One region of the Stenotrophomonas sp. YJH_SMC_16 genome, then DNA from elsewhere that is predicted to be linked to it. Evidence: riboswitches for the same ligand, from Rfam matches in the RefSeq annotation. Region 1 holds a riboswitch; the other holds the start of a gene.
The links. Region 1 has a riboswitch for cobalamin ahead of AC5P6E_RS16280 (epoxyqueuosine reductase QueH). Riboswitches for the same ligand answer to the same signal wherever they lie in the genome.

Region 1 (4,207 bases):
GCCGCCATGTGGAGCACCGCATCCTGCTCAACGGGCACCGAACGGTGGTGTTCCGGTAATCGCCCATCCCGCGTCCGCCGGGCATGGCCCGGCACTACCGAATCCTAATTTCATCCAGTGAAAAGCCCCCGGTTCGGCCGTCCCGCGATCTGTAGGGGGGCGTAGTTGGGGGGCTGGATGAATCGATTGTGTTGTCGTGGGCAGGAGCGCGCAAGCGGCATAAGCGACGTGCGCGGTAGCGCCGGGCCATGCCCGGCGGTCGCCCGTCAGGCGATCGCGATTCCCGCCTTGCCCAGCGCCTCGCGCACCATCGCGTCATTGGCTTCGGTCACCGGCCGGGTCAGCTCCCACAGGAACTTCACCCGGAAGCCGGACTTCACCGCGTCCTGCGCGCTCCACAGTACGCAGTAGTCGCGGGCCAGGCCGCACACATGCACTTCGCGGATGCGGCGCTCGTGCAGCCAGCCGGCCAGGCCGGTAGCTGGGCGCTCGCCATCGGGGCCATGGTTCTCGCGGAAGGCGCTGTACGAATCCACCTGTTGGCGCGTGCCCTTGCGCAGGATCAGGTCGGCCACGGTCCAGTCCACGCCCGGGTGCAGGGCGGCACCGGCGCTGCCCTGCACGCAGTGGTCCGGCCATAGGGTCTGCGGCTGCGCGTGCAGCAGGATGGTCTCGAAGGGGCGTTGGCCGGGGTGCTGGCTGGCGAACGAGGCATGGTCGGCCGGGTGCCAGTCCTGTGTCGCCACCACGGTGCGGTAGCGGCGCTGCGCCAGCAGACCGGCAATCGGTACCACCAGCGCATCGCCCTGGTCGCAGGCCAGCGTACCGCCGGGCATGAAGTCTGGCTGCAGGTCGATCACCAGCAGGGCGACATCGGCGGGCAGGGCGGTCATGGCAGGTCCACTACAACGTGAAGGGGCGACCAGCGTGGCCGCCCCGGCGGCACAGGTCAATCGCCCTGCGGCGTCCCAGCGTCCTGCCCGTAGTACAGCAGGCCGATCTTGATCCGCTCGCGGCCATTCTCGCGGCGATGGCGGTTGGCATCGCGCAGCGAGTACACGCAGCCGCAGTACTCCTGCTGGTAGAACTGCTCGCGCTTGCTGATCTCGATCATGCGGCTGGCACCGCCGCCCTTGCGCCAGTTGTAGTCCCAGTACTGCAGGCCCTCGTAGCGCGACGCGGCGCGGATGCCGCAGTCGTTGATCTGCGCCATGTTCTTCCAGCGCGAGATGCCCAGCGAAGAACTGATGGTGTCATAGCCGTGTTCGTGCGCGTACAGCGCAGTGCGCTCGAAACGCATGTCGAAGCACATCGTGCAGCGGATGCCGCGTTCGGGCTCGTTCTCCATGCCGCGCGCACGGCTGAACCAGTTGTCGGTGTCGTAGTCGCAGTCGATGAACGGGATGTCGTGCTGCTCGGCGAAGCGGATGTTCTCCTGCTTGCGCAGCTCGTATTCCCTCACCGGGTGGATGTTGGGGTTGTAGAAGAAGATCGCGTAGTCGATCCCGGAGGCGGTGATCGCCTCCATCACTTCGCCGGAGCAGGGCGCGCAGCATGAATGCAGCAGCAGGCGCTTGCCGTCGGCGGGCAGGGTCAGGGTGGGACGTTGGAGCTCGGTCATCGTCAGGTACCGCATGGACCGCCGGCAACGGCGGTGGCCCATGCATCAGCGCGTGGGTGAACAGGTCTGGCCGGATACCGTGAAAAGGACGCGCGCGGCCGCATCGCCTGCACGCGCAGGACAAGGACGGCCCCGGCAACCTCCCCGCGGAGATTCCAGGTCGAATCAGGGGACGGTCGTGTCCCCCGGCCGGGGCCGGTATTCGGGCTGATGGACACGGGCCGCAGCCCACCTACTACCTGCCGCTTCCCAGGCGCGAGCCCAGTGCTGTTGGCAGGATTCGTTTCCATTCACCGCTGCGGGGCAGCTCCGGAATGGGCGCGCGAGGCGCCTTCACCGGATTCCCGTTTAAATCCCGGCCGCCATCAATGCCACGGCCGGGATACCTTCGGCGTGCCCACGGTGGACGCGTCGACGGCAATGGTCAAGGGCCAATCAAAGCGCAGGGCTGTGGCTCGTTTCTCAGGCTGTGAGAGCCCCTCTTGCCATACTGTGCATCGACAGACGGGAGGTGACTCGTGGCGGCGAAGTACTGCGATCTGGTCATGAAAGGCGGCATCACCAGCGGCATCGTGTACCCCAATGCGGTACTGGCGCTGGCGCGCGAGTATCGCTTCAAGAGCATCGGCGGCACCTCGGCCGGCGCCATCGCTGCGGCGGTGGCGGCCGCGGCAGCCTGCGGTGATCGCCGCCAGCAGGCGGGCGAGCACCTGCCTGGCGATGCCGGCTATGGCGGGTTGTCGGCGGTGTCGGCGCAGCTGTCGCGGCGCGGCTTCATCTACAGCCTGTTCCAGCCGGCACGGGGCGCGCGTGCGGCCTATCGGCTGCTGGTGGTGCTGACCGGCAATGCCCGCCTGCCGCACAAGCTGCTGTGCCTGGCCGTTGCCGTGTTCGAGATCGCGCCGCTGGAAGTGCTGGTGTCGCTGGCGCTGCTGCTCGGCCTGGGCTGGTGGGGTGGTGGCTGGAGCGGCGTGGCCGCCACGCTGCTGCCGTCGCTGCTGTGCGCTTACGGTGCCGGCGTGGCCGGTGCCGCGCTGCGGGTGGCGCGGGTGGCGCGGCGCAATCTGCTGGGCCTGTGCAGCGGCCTCGGCCGTGATGCACGCAAGCCGGCGTTGACCGAGTGGCTGCACGAGTGCCTGCAGCAGTTGTCCGGCAAGCCGCTGGATGCACCGCTTACCTTCGCCGACCTGCACGATGCGCCGCGCTATGCCGGCGAGCCGGACAGCCCGCATGCGATCAGCCTGCAGATGATCACCACCTGTGTGTCGCACAACGAGCCGCGTACGCTGCCGCTGGGTGGCGCGCAGTTCTGGTTCCTGCGCGAGGAGTTCGAGCAGCTGTTCCCGGCCAGCGTGGTGCAGTGGCTGGTGGATCAAGCTGGCCCGCCGTTGGAGGTGGAGGGGCGACGGTACTACCACCTGCCGCAGGGCCCGAAGCTGCCGGTGCTGGTGGCCACGCGCATGAGCCTGAGCTTCCCGTTGCTGATCAGCGCGGTGCCGCTGCATGAGCCCTCGCGGCGCGAGCGTCGCTGCGAACCCACCGCGCCTGCCGCCGACCAGGAGCACAACGTGGCCGACAGCATGGAAGGGCTGACCAGTGCCGGGCAGACCTGTGGCCCGGTGATCACCGCCTTCCGCATCTGCTGGTTCTCCGATGGCGGCATCAGCAGCAACTTCCCGATCCATCTGTTCGATGCCGCCTTGCCGCGCTGGCCGACCTTCGCCATCAACCTGGTCTACCCGCAGCACGCTGAAGAGGTGAGCCACGGCAGCAGCGGCCGCCAGTCGCTGGAACACGCGGTGTTCCTGCCCACCGAAAACCGTCATGGCTGGCAGCGGACCTATCAGTCGATCGCCACGCCGCTGGCGGCCGCGGAACTGGGGCGTTTCCTGTTCGCGGTGGTGGCGACCATGCAGAACTGGCGCGATCTGCTGCAGGCGCGCGCGCCGGGTTACCGCGACCGCATCGTGCACGTCAGCCTGCAGGGCGACGAAGGCGGCATGAACCTGGACATGCCGCAGGAGGTGCTGACCCGCATCGCCGACAAGGGCAGCCTGGCCGGTGCGCGCTTCTGTTCGTTCTCGTTCGAGAACCACTACTGGATCCGCTGGCGCAACCTGGCCTCGGCCTACCAGCGCTACACGCTGGAAGTGGCACGCACCGACGACCCGGCGCAGCAGGTGCTGGCCTACCGCGCGGCGTACGCGATGGTTGCCACTGGCCAGCCGACGCCACCGTCATACAAGCTGGGTTCGGAAGACAAGCGGCTGGCCTCGCAGCAGCTGTGGGGGTTGATGGTCGAACAGGGTCGCAGCTGGGAGGACCTCGGCCCCGACCTCACCGACGGCGCACCGCGCCCGTTGCCGCAGATGAAGGTGACGCCGATCTACTGACCCGGTAGTAGATCCACGCCTTGCGTGGATGGAACCCCATCGAAATCGAATATTTCGAACGTTCATCGAAGAACATCCACGCATGGCGTGGATCAAGCGTGTCGACCAAGGTCGACACCTACCAGAGCAATACGTCGTTCCGACAGATGGAAGGAAACTGTCGAAGGCGGGGTGGTGTCGGATTGCGGGGTGT
Region 2 (4,207 bases), on a different contig from region 1:
GTGGCCACGTTCTCGACCTGGCGCTGCATCGCCGGGTCGATGTGGTTGCCGATCCAGCCCAGACAGTCCACGCCGCTGGCCTGCAGTGATTGCGCAGTCAGCCGCGCGTGGTTCACGCAGCCCAGCCGCATGCCCACCACCAGCAGCACCGGCAACTTCAGTGCGCGCACCAGATCGAGCTGATCCAGCGTGGCCGAAACCGGCGCCAGCCAACCGCCCACGCCCTCCACCACCACCACATCGGCCTGCGCACGCAGTCGTTCGAACGCAGCCAAGATCGGCGCCAGTTCAACCTGCACACCATCCTCGGCAGCAGCCAGCTCCGGTGCCAGCGGCTGCCGCAGCGCGTACGGGTTCAGATCCGCGTAGTCCGGTACCGGCCAGCTGGCCGCCTGCAGCGCCAATGCGTCTTCGTTGCGCAGGCCCTGCCCCAGATCCTCGCTGCCGCTGGCCACGGGCTTCATGCCCACCGCGCGCAGGCCACGCTGGCGCAGTGCATGCAGCAGCGCGGTGCTGGCCGCGGTCTTGCCGATTTCGGTGTCGGTGCCGGTAACGAACAGGGCGGGCGGCAGCGTAGCGGGCAACGGCATCGATGGGCTCCAACAGGGCAACAGTGCGTGCATTATCGCCGGCCCGGCGCGCTTGCTAGACTGCAGGCATGTTCGCCAATGCCTCGCTCACCGGCAGCAAGCCGGAACAATACGCCCAGCTGCTGGAACAGGCCCGTGGCCTGGTCTACGCCGAGTCCGACCGCATCGCCAACGCGGCCAACCTCTCGGCACTGGTCTACCACGCCCTGCCCGACCTGAACTGGGTGGGCTTCTACCTGTACGACGGCAAGGAGCTGGTGGTCGGCCCGTTCCAGGGCCTGCCGGCCTGCGTGCGCATTCCGCTGGACAAGGGCGTGTGTGGTGCCGCCGCCAGCCAGCGCGTGACCCAGCGCGTGGACGACGTCGATGCCTTCCCCGGCCACATCGCCTGCGATTCTGCCTCGCGTTCGGAGCTGGTGGTGCCGCTGCTGCGCGGTGATGAACTGATCGGCGTGTTCGATATCGACAGCCCGAAGGTCGGACGCTTCGATGCCGACGACCAGGCCGGCCTGGAAGCCATCGCCCGCGTGTTCGTCGAGGCGCTGGGATGAGCGCACCGAAGCTGCGCAACATCGGCCCGAAAAGTGCGGCGTGGCTGCGCCAGGTCGGCCTGCGCAGCCGCGAGGACCTGGTTGCGACCGGCGCAGTCGGCGCCTTCGTCAAGGTCAAGCGCGCGGGCTTCAAGCCCAGCCTGAACCTGCTGTACTCGCTGGAAGGCGCGCTGCTGGACTGCCACTGGCAGGAACTGAGCGAGCCGCAGCGTGAGGCGCTGGTGCAGGATTACGAAGCACGCATCGCCGCGCATCCGCTGAAGGCGGCCGGCCCGGCGTCGGGCCCGGTACATGAGCAGCGCTTCGATGCCGACGATGACGCTGAAGACAGCGTTGCCGAGGGCGCGGACGAGGATTGAGCCGCGCCCTTCTGTAGCGCCGAGCCCACGCTCGGCTGGCTTTTCTGATCGAAGTGCAGCCGAGCATGGCTCGGCTCTACAAGAGCAGATCAGGGCTGCTGCAGCTCCAGCAGCTCGCCCACCAGCCCGACCTCACCGCGTTCCAGCCACACCCGCAGCCGCGTGCCGTGGTCGATGCGCAGGGCCCAGCACAACGACATTGGCAGGCCGCAGACCTGCGACAGCACCATGCGCAGCGGGCCACCATGGCTGACCACCAGCGTCGGCACCGGATCGTCCTCATCAAGCAGGCGATCGAGCGCGCGCGCGATGCGCCGTTCAAAGTGGCCCCAGCTTTCGCCGTTGGGCGGCGGGAATGCATGCGGATCGGCGTGGAAGGCCGCCAGTGCATCCTCCGGCAGGTCGAACAGCGACTGCCCGTCCCAATCGCCGAAATCCAGCTCTTCCCATTCCTCGTCCGCTTCCACGTCCAGCCCACGCGGGGTGGCCAGGGCCATCGCCGTGTGCAGCGAGCGCAGCCGTGGCGAACTGATCACCCGCTCCCAGGGCTGCGCGGCGTAGGCGTCGACCAGTTCCTGCGGCAGGCGGGCCAGCTGCGGCGGATCGTTGCGGCCATCGAGGAACTCATCGCGACCGTTGCCGGCATGGCGGACCAGGTCGAGGATCATGCGCGCGTCCTGTACAGGCGACGCGGGAACAGCGGAAAACAGGCGGACATCGGCAACGGCACCACGGGATCAAGGGGCCATTCTAAAGGCACGGCAAAGGCAGTCGAGCACGCGCGGCGCTACGGGCCGCCTGCGATGCCGTAGACTGCGCGCACTTCCAGGTGACCTGCGGCCGTGGCCGGCAGGTTGAAACGGGAAGCCGGTGACGCGTGATTCCACGCCAGGCCGGCGCTGCCCCCGCAACGGTAAGCACGTCAGTTCCAGGCAACACCGCCACTGTGCCGCAGGCATGGGAAGGCGCCTGGACGGTGGCCCCAGGCCACCCGGCGGCAAGCCCGGAGACCGGCCCGGAAGCCTCAGGTCGCGATGCGGTGGGCATGGCGCTGGATGACCGCAGCCTGCGCTGCGGCGTCGGCGCATGCCTGCCTTCGCGGCTCCTCCCCTTCGCCACGCGGGCGTGCGTGGCACCTGGAGTCCCCCATGAAGCTGCAGTCCCGAATGCTGTCCCTGGCCGTGCTGGCCACCCTGCCCGCGCTGGCCCAGGCCGCCGATGACACCACTGCGCTCGACCAGATCCTGGTCACCGCCACCCGCACCCCGATCGCGCTGCAGGACAGTATCGCGCCGGCGCAGGTGATCGACCGCGCGCAGATCGAATCCAGCCAGGCCACCTCGCTGCAGGAGCTGCTGCGCGGCCGCGCCGGCATCAACCTGACCAATGCCGGCGGCCTCGGCAAGCAGAGCTCGCTGTTCCTGCGCGGCACCAACTCGGGCCACACCGTGGTGCTGGTCGACGGCGTGCGCATCAACAGTGCCGACCTCGGCCTGGCCATGTACCAGGACCTGCCGCTGGCGCAGATCGAGCGCGTCGAAATCGTTCGCGGCCCGCAGTCCAGTCTGTACGGTGCCGACGCCATCGGTGGCGTGATCCAGATCTTCACCCGTCGCAACCAGGGCGATTTCGCTCCGCACTTCCAGCTCGGTGGCGGCAGCAACGGGCTGCGCGAAGCCAGCGGCGGCATTGGTGGCGGCACCGAGCGCGGCTGGTTCGGTGCCGACATCGCCTACCAGCATTCCGACGGCATCGATGCCTGCCGCGGTTCTTCCTCGGTGTTCACCGCGGGCTGCTTTGCCGACGAGCACGACCGCGACGGCTACCGCAACCTGTCCAAGAGCCTGCACGGCGGTTACAGCTTCAACGACCAGTGGAACGTGGAAGGCAGCGCACTGCGCGCCGATGGCAAGAACCATTACGACGGCTACTACAACTACTCCGAGACCCGCCAGCAGGTGCTGGCCGGCAAGGTGCGCTACACCCCGTCGGAGCGCCTGGCGTTCACCGCCAACGTCGGCCGCAGCGACAATGAGTCCGACAACTTCGGCGCACCGGGGGTGTTTGGCAGCGCGCAGACTCATCGTGACAGCGCCTCGCTGCAGGGTGACTTCGGTGTGGCCGAGGGCCAGCTGCTGAGTGCCGGCGTGGACTGGAGCGAAGACAATCTGGACGGCAGCAGCGCCGGGTATCTCGTCGACAGCCGCCGCAACACCGGCGTGTTCGTGCAGTACCAGGGCCGCTTCGGCCGCCACCAACTGCAGGCCAGCGCCCGCAACGACGACAACCAGCAGTTCGGCAACCACGCCACCGGCAGCGTTGGCTGGGCGATGGAACTGGGCCACGGCCTGCGCGTCAACGCCAGCTACGGCACCGCGTTCAAGGCACCGACCTTCAGCGACCTGTACGACCCGTGGAGCGGCGTGCCGACGTTGAATCCGGAGAAGTCCAAGAGCGCCAACCTCGGCGTTTCGCAGCAGGGCCAGGGCTGGCACTGGGGCATGGATGTGTACGAAACCCGCATCGATGACCTGATCACCTACGATGCGTCCACGATGAAAATGCAGCAGGTGGAGAAGGCGCGCATCCGTGGTGCCGAGCTGACCGGTGGCGTGCTGCTGGCCGGCTTCGACATCAACGCGCAGCTGAGCTACACCGACCCGCGCAACCGCACCCACGGCAGCACCCAGTTTGACAACTGGCTGCC

Region 2: it holds a riboswitch for cobalamin, as region 1 does, so the genes downstream of both, btuB (TonB-dependent vitamin B12 receptor) here and AC5P6E_RS16280 (epoxyqueuosine reductase QueH) in region 1, are expected to answer to the same signal.

Annotation. Positions count from the first base shown of each region.
Region 1 is NZ_JCAFRH010000007.1:127,965-132,171, forward strand. It holds gene purU (formyltetrahydrofolate deformylase) at 1-59, shown strand, start outside; gene pncA (bifunctional nicotinamidase/pyrazinamidase) at 267-893, opposite strand; gene AC5P6E_RS16280 (epoxyqueuosine reductase QueH) at 950-1,636, opposite strand; cobalamin riboswitch at 1,798-2,012, opposite strand; gene AC5P6E_RS16285 (patatin-like phospholipase family protein) at 2,167-4,014, shown strand.
Region 2 is NZ_JCAFRH010000004.1:312,228-316,434, forward strand. It holds gene bioD (dethiobiotin synthase) at 1-590, opposite strand, end outside; gene AC5P6E_RS11215 (GAF domain-containing protein) at 659-1,141, shown strand; gene AC5P6E_RS11220 (TfoX/Sxy family protein) at 1,138-1,500, shown strand; gene AC5P6E_RS11225 (histidine phosphatase family protein) at 1,590-2,168, opposite strand; cobalamin riboswitch at 2,311-2,533, shown strand; gene btuB (TonB-dependent vitamin B12 receptor) at 2,649-4,207, shown strand, end outside.